Regions from separate parts of the Devosia lacusdianchii genome, predicted to be linked through region 2. Evidence: predicted binding sites of a transcription regulator. Region 2 holds the regulator's gene; the other holds the start of a gene.
What was found. Region 2 encodes LexA, which represses DNA repair genes until DNA is damaged. Its sites were predicted from a motif close to TGTTCNNNNTGTGTTCNG; they were not measured.

Region 1 (3,377 bases), 1.3 Mb from region 2:
GCTGGATATTGGCCCTGCGCAGGAAGTACAGCGCCGTCAGCCCACCAAAGGGGATGGCCGCCGCCTCCTCGTAGCTCATCCGCGCCGGCATCGTGGCGATCGCGGCGCTATCCGGCACGGTCTTGTATTCGGCGTAGGCGCCATAGACGTGGAGGCCGAATACCCGGTCGCCCACCCTGAAGCGGGTGACGTTCCGGCCAATCGCCACCACCTCGCCAGCGAACTCGCAGCCCAGTACGTTCTTCCTGGGCTGGGTGATGCCCATGACCAGTCGCGCTGGCAGCCAGAACGCTGCCGGTATGCGGAAGGCCCGCAAGCGTGCATCGCCTGAAGTGACCGTGGTCGCATGCACCTTGACCAGCACCTCGTTCTCCCTTGGCATTGGCCTCGGCACATCCTTGATGACCAGCACGTCCGGCGCGCCATAGGCTGTCTGTACGATGGCTTTCATCTCGATTTCTCCATTTCGCAGGCATGCGTCAGCCCGCGGCCCGCAACTGAGCTGGGGCCGATGTTCAGTTCGCGATATCTCTCGGTCAGTCGGTACTAGGCTTCTTCCACTGGAAGACCTCGCCGATCTCGACGCCGAAAACCTCCGCGATGCGGAAGGCGGCCTCGAGCGAGGGCGAGTATTTGTTCTGTTCGATCGCGGCCACGGTCTGCCGCGTCATGCTGATGCGATCGGCCAGCTCCTGCTGGGTCATCTCGCCATGATCGAACCGCAGGCGGCGGATGGTGTTGGTGATGGGCGGCGGCGCCATGTCACGCTGTCATCCGGAACATGACGATCTTGACCCCTTCGCGCACCAGCTCCACCAGCACGATGCTCATCAGGAAGCCGTTGGCGAAGATGATCGCCGTGCTGCCCGCAGGATCTTCCGGATAGGCGGCGCGGATCGTATCGACATTGAGCAACCCGGTGATCAGCACCACCGGCACGATGAGTTCGAGCAGCTTGAACCCGATTTTGTCGGCTTTGCCCTCGATCTGACGTTCCAGTTCATCGGGTGGCGCATCCATCGACTGGCGTGTCCTCAGTGACAGGGCGATCGCCAGCCCCAGCATGATGCCCACCGAAATGATGAGGCAAACGATGAAGAGGTTGCGCAACCCCGTGCCATCGATGCGCCCGGACAGCGCGTCGCCCCAGAACACCGCGAAATAGTAACTCCAGACGATCAGCGTGGTGATCACGGCGATCCACGACGTCCTCTCTCGCATCGACATGTACGCACTCCTGCTCTGACGGCCAATGTATCCAACATTTTTGGCATCATGTAAAGAATATTATACATGGTGGTAGAAATTTCGAACAAGATGCCGCGCGCCCGCGGTCGCTTGCTGCAAAAGACCTTCGGTGCCAGACTTCGTGGCGCCATTGGAGGGCCCGCCGATGTCAACTGTGCTACCGGACTATTCTCGCAATCAGTTCGATCTCACCGGGCCGCTTGAATGCGATGCGATTATGAAGGGCGGGGTGACGTCCGGGATCATTTATCCCTACGCCATCCTCGAAATCGCGACCAAGTATCGCTTCCGCTCTCTGGGTGGCACATCGGCCGGGGCGATCGCGGCAGCCTTCGCTGCCGCAGCCGAGTATGGGCGGCAGAATGGCCGCCCCGAGGCGTTCCTGACGCTGAAGAAATACTGCGACGAGCTGCCCGATATCCTGCTGTCGCTGTTCCAGCCCAGCCCGTCATTCAAACCGGCCGCCGAGTTGGCCAAGCAGGTCGTGCGGGCCGGCGGCATCAACGGCTTCGTCGATACTGTGCTCAAGCCTGGGGTCCGCGCTCTGCTGCAGCGCTCGGCTCTTACCTGCGCTCTTGCAGCAGCGGCAGGGGGCCTGGCTTTGGCGATCCCATCATGGCTGCTCGGGGCAGGGGCCTACGCCACGATTCTGGCCGCTGTCCTAGGCTTGGTGCTGGGTGGCCTGGCGGCTCTGGCATGGGTGGTCGTGGGTCAGCTCCGGCGGGCAGTGACGACAATCGTCGAGCCGGCAACGGCCATGTTGCAGGCCCTGCCGACCAACAATTTCGGGCTCTGCACCGGTCTCACCGAAGGTGAAGGACCGCTGGCCGTCACCGATTGGATTCACCGCGCCCTGCAGGACATCGCTTTCGGCGACCCGGCGCATCGCAAGCCCCTGACCTTCGGCGACCTCAGCGCCAAGGGCGTCGACCTGCGGGTCGTCACCACCAACCTTTCAATGCGCCGCCCCCACACACTGCCGCGCCTGGGCGCTCCCGCGGGCTATCTCGCGGCGGAGTGGCGCAAAATCCTGCCCGACGCGGTCATGCAATATCTGGCGCGCCGTCCGGGCCGCTCCTGGCCGCATGATCCGGCGGCCCGTCCCTTCCCTGGCGAGGCGGCCTTGCCGGTGCTGGTCGCCGTGCGCATGAGCCTCAGCTTTCCCGTACTGTTCACCGCCGTGCCGTTGCGCATGGTCGATACCGAACTCCCCTCGATCATGAAGAATCTGGGAGCCGCCTCGTCGCCACCGGCAATGCCAAAAACGGCCCTGTTCTCCGATGGTGGCATCAGCAGTAACTTTCCCATCCACATGTTCGACGCGGTGCTGCCGACGCGACCGACCTTTGCCTTCAGCATCGAGGAGTTGTTGGGTTATGCCAGCAACCTGAGCCGGCGCGTGACGGTGCCACAATCGGCGGCGCAGGGCATGGGCGTCCAGATGTCCGCCGTCGGCGACATCACCGGCTTCGCCTGGTATGTCCTGAATTCAGCCAAGGACTGGCAGGATCAGTTGCTGTCCGAGCTGACCGGCCAGCGCGAGCGCATTGCCCGCATCTTCCTCGCCGACGGCGAGGGCGGCCTCAACCTCAACATGTCGCCCGAGGCATCGCGCCAGCTCATGTATTGGGGCTATGAAGCCGGCAAGGCCTTCACCAACGGCCCTTTCAGCTTCGATGAACACAAGTGGCGCCGCCTGCTCGTGCTCTATCGCCACGCCAGGGAGAGTCTCTCGTCGGCCGACGCAATCTGGCAGGCCGGCTTCGGCGCCTGGTACAAGGGGTATCTCAGCAAGGCCAAGAGCTACAAAGGGCTGAGCAAAACCAACCGGCGACAGGTCGCGACGGACCTCCAGGACCTGTTCGCTTTGGCACGCACCCTGGAACAACGCACCCCATTCGCCGGATTGGACGACGATCTGCCACGCAAGAGCGGCGTGCTCAAGATCGGTCCCAAATTCTAGGCCACCAATCGAATTACTCAGTAGACCTCATGGTGAGCTTGTCGAACCACGACGTCGTGGCAACCAAGCCTCCAGCTTCGCGCGCTCACGATTTGCTCAGAGCAAGCTACCATCACTGTGTCATTCCCGCGTTCGCGGGGATGACATCGCAAAAAAAGCCGAACCC
Region 2 (3,377 bases):
CAGCGCATCGCCCAGACCAACGGCGTACCGCGGGATAATCACTAAGGTTCGCGGGTCGGCAAACCAAAAGGCCCGCTCTTCGGCGGGCCTTTTTCTTGCCGGCTACTGTGAATTCGCGTCGATGCGCTGCCTAAGACATGGCGCGCTCTGTCGCGTTCGCCGCAGCCTGTCGAACCACGAGGTCGTGGCACCCAAGCCTCCACTCGCTCGATCTCGTGGTTCGATAAGCGCGCCGTGAGGTCTCCGATAGTGAGGCGGATCAACCGCGACGCGCCTCGAACCGCCCTTCGGTTCCATCCTCATCGCCCGGCTTGTCCGGGTGATCGATGCTTCAGCACGTGCGGAGAAATGGACTGCTTGGCCAGGCCGGGCAATGACGATCCACAAATGGATCGCTCAGTCCAGCGCCTTAGGCCGGTCCGACATCCTACCACCTAGCGAAGCCGGGCATTGGTCACCGGGGTGGGCTGAGATGTTCGTGCACGATCTTCCAGCCGTCCGGCCGCTTCGCCAAAACCGAGGTTCCGCGACCTGAGCCGGCTTCGCGCTTGCCATTGACGGTGGCCTGCCAATGAAAGGTGTATGCAACTGGCTGCACCGTCGCCTGCCGCGATCCAGCGTAGCGCCTCGATTCGATAGATTTCTTCGGTCAGAACAGCCCAAGTTGCCTCGAAGGCCGCCCGGATCGCCGCCAGGCCGCTATGGGAGCCGTCGCTAAACCAGAACACTGCATCATCAGCGATTAGCGGCGCGACATCACCGAAATCGTGATGGTTGATCCGCTCGGCATATTCGGCCATCACCGCCGCCGCTTCCGCAGCAATATGCTCTGGGTTGGAGGCCCCATCGCTCAAAGCCCGGCCTCCTGAACTCAGTCGCCGGCAAGGCGCGTGTTCACCGTAGTCCAGCGGCCGCTGGGGTCGCATTGCAGCAGCAGGCTGTCGTTGTTGCGTATGCCAACCACGGCACCGATCGAGGAAAACTTGTCCTCGAGCACGCAACCGACCACTGGGGTATCGGGCTCGCCCGCTTCCCAGCCGGTTCCGGCGCGGCAGACGGCGACACCGCCGCCTGCATTGATACCGACGCCCGCCGTGAAGGCCACGTCGCCGACCCAGCAGCGAGTCTCGCGTGCGGACACTTCCTGCGCAAGCGACGGGCCGCCCTGCGCTGCAACCAGCATCAGGGCCAGAAGCAGCGCGGCGCGCATCAGTACTTCCTCAACAGGCCAACAAGGCGTCCCTGAACCTTGACGCGATCAGGCGGGAAAATGCGTGTTTCGTAAGCCGGGTTGGCGGCTTCGAGAGCGATGGTATTTCCCTTGCGACGCAAGCGCTTGAGGGTCGCTTCTTCATCATCCACGAGAGCAACGATGATCTCGCCTGTGCTGGCGGCATCCTGCTTCTTGATCAGCACGGTATCGCCATCGAAAATGCCGGCCTCGATCATCGAGTCACCGCGCACTTCGAGTGCATAATGTTCGCCGGCGCCGAGCATTTCGGGCGGCACCATGATGGTGTGGGAATGGGTCTGAATCGCCTCGATCGGCGTGCCGGCCGCGATCCGTCCCATAACAGGAATGGAAATTGGTCGCGCATAGTCCTCGCCAGAGGATACGCGCGCGGGAGGCGACGCCACCTTGCCCAGATTGCCTTCGATAACCGATGGCTCGAAGCGCGCCTTGCGGCCGCCGAGCGAGGGGTTCATCGAATCGGGGAGCTTGACCACCTCCAGTGCGCGGGCCCGATTGGGCAGGCGGCGGATGAAGCCGCGTTCTTCGAGCGCGGTGATCAGCCGATGGATGCCAGACTTGGACGCCAGATCGAGCGCATCCTTCATCTCATCGAACGATGGCGGGATGCCGCTTTCCTTCATCCTCTCGTGGATGAACATCAGCAGCTCGTGTTGTTTGCGCGTCAGCATTGGCCCCTCGGAAACAGAATCGGAACATAGGCAGAACGACTATACGTGTTCCAGTTATGTTCTGCAATATGCTGATATGCTCATCAGTCTTGCGGGCGCCAAGACAATCAGAACGCGTCGATGGCGAGCGCTTCGACAATCGTTCCTGCGTCTTGCCCCGGATCGAATTCAGGTTGGACAATCAGCATTTCTGCCTGGGCCAAAGACGAAGTATGGCCGCTGTCGGTCTGCGATATCGGGAAAAGCTCTGGTCCGGTCGGCGTATGGATGAGCTGTGCGCGCATGAAGTGGCGGCGCGCTGTATTGGCTGGCGTCGGGCCGGCCAGCGGAAGATACCATTTGCTGAGGCCCGTATATCCAACCCAGCGGCGCAGGGCGGGTTTAATGAAGACGATGGCCGTGACCATGGCCGACACGGGATTGCCTGGTAGGCCGAAGATCAGTGTCTTGCCGCGGGTGCCGAACATCAGCGGCTTGCCGGGGCGCATGTTGATCTTCCAGAAGTCGAGGGTTACGCCGAGTTCGACGAGGATCTCCTGGACGATGTCATGATCGCCGACGCTGGCGCCGCCAGTCGTGATCAGGATGTCGGGCTCGGCTGCGAAGATGGTCTCCAGCGTTTGCCGGAGGGCGGCGCGATCGTCGCGGGCTATGCCGTAGTCGGTGACTGTTTCGGCATAAGGATGGAGCAAGGGGCGGAGGCCGAAGCTATTAGAGGCGACGATCTGGTCGGGGCCCAGCGCGGTGCCGGGCAAAACCAGTTCGTCGCCGGTGGCCAGCAGGGCAATGGCCGGGCGCCGAGCTACGACAAGGCTATCGGCATTGGCGGCAGCGGCCACGGCCAGTTGCACCGGTGCCAGGCGGACGCCGGGATCGATGAGTTGGTCCCCGGTGGCGAAGTCGTTGCCGAGCGGGCGGACACTGTGGCCCTGGCGCGGGCGGGTGTTGAAGCGGACCATGCCGCCCTCGGCCTCGGCTTCTTCCTGCATGATCACCGTATCAGCGCCCGGAGGGACTGGGGCGCCGGTGAAGATGCGGACAGTCTGACCGGCCTCTATCGATCCGCCATAAGCAGCGCCGGCTTGCGAGGTTCCGACCATGGTGAGGCGGTGGCCGTCGACAATGTCCGCTGCGCGGACGGCGTAGCCGTCCATGGCGCTGGCATTGAAAGGCGGCTGATCGTGCCGCGCAACCACCGGTTCCAGCAGAACCCGCCCCGCGGCGTCCGCCAGGCGGACGCTCTTACCCACGGGGGCGGGGACCCGCTTGAGGATGGCCGCAATGGCGTCGTCGACGGGGAGCAGGCTCATGGCCGGGTGAAGTCACCGGATTTGCCGCCGGATTTTTCCATGAGGCAGATGTCTGATATGACCATGGCCCGGTCGATGGCCTTGGCCATGTCGTAAAGGGTGAGCGCTGCTGTCGAGGCGGCAACGAGCGCTTCCATTTCGACG

Region 1: MF606_RS04575 (patatin-like phospholipase domain-containing protein) is a predicted target of LexA. The motif match lies at 1,298-1,315, and genes of this name have one in related genera.

The regions. Positions count from the first base shown of each region.
Region 1 covers NZ_CP092483.1:930,204-933,580, forward strand. Annotated here, with positions in the region: gene MF606_RS04560 (NAD(P)-dependent alcohol dehydrogenase) at 1-451, opposite strand, end outside; gene MF606_RS04565 (helix-turn-helix transcriptional regulator) at 537-761, opposite strand; gene MF606_RS04570 (hypothetical protein) at 763-1,227, opposite strand; gene MF606_RS04575 (patatin-like phospholipase domain-containing protein) at 1,394-3,211, shown strand.
Region 2 covers NZ_CP092483.1:2,202,773-2,206,149, reverse strand. Annotated here, with positions in the region: gene MF606_RS10755 (IlvD/Edd family dehydratase) at 1-45, shown strand, start outside; gene MF606_RS21745 (nuclear transport factor 2 family protein) at 435-854, opposite strand; gene MF606_RS10740 (hypothetical protein) at 872-1,210, opposite strand; gene lexA (transcriptional repressor LexA) at 1,210-1,923, opposite strand; gene MF606_RS10730 (molybdopterin molybdotransferase MoeA) at 2,031-3,233, opposite strand; gene moaC (cyclic pyranopterin monophosphate synthase MoaC) at 3,230-3,377, opposite strand, start outside.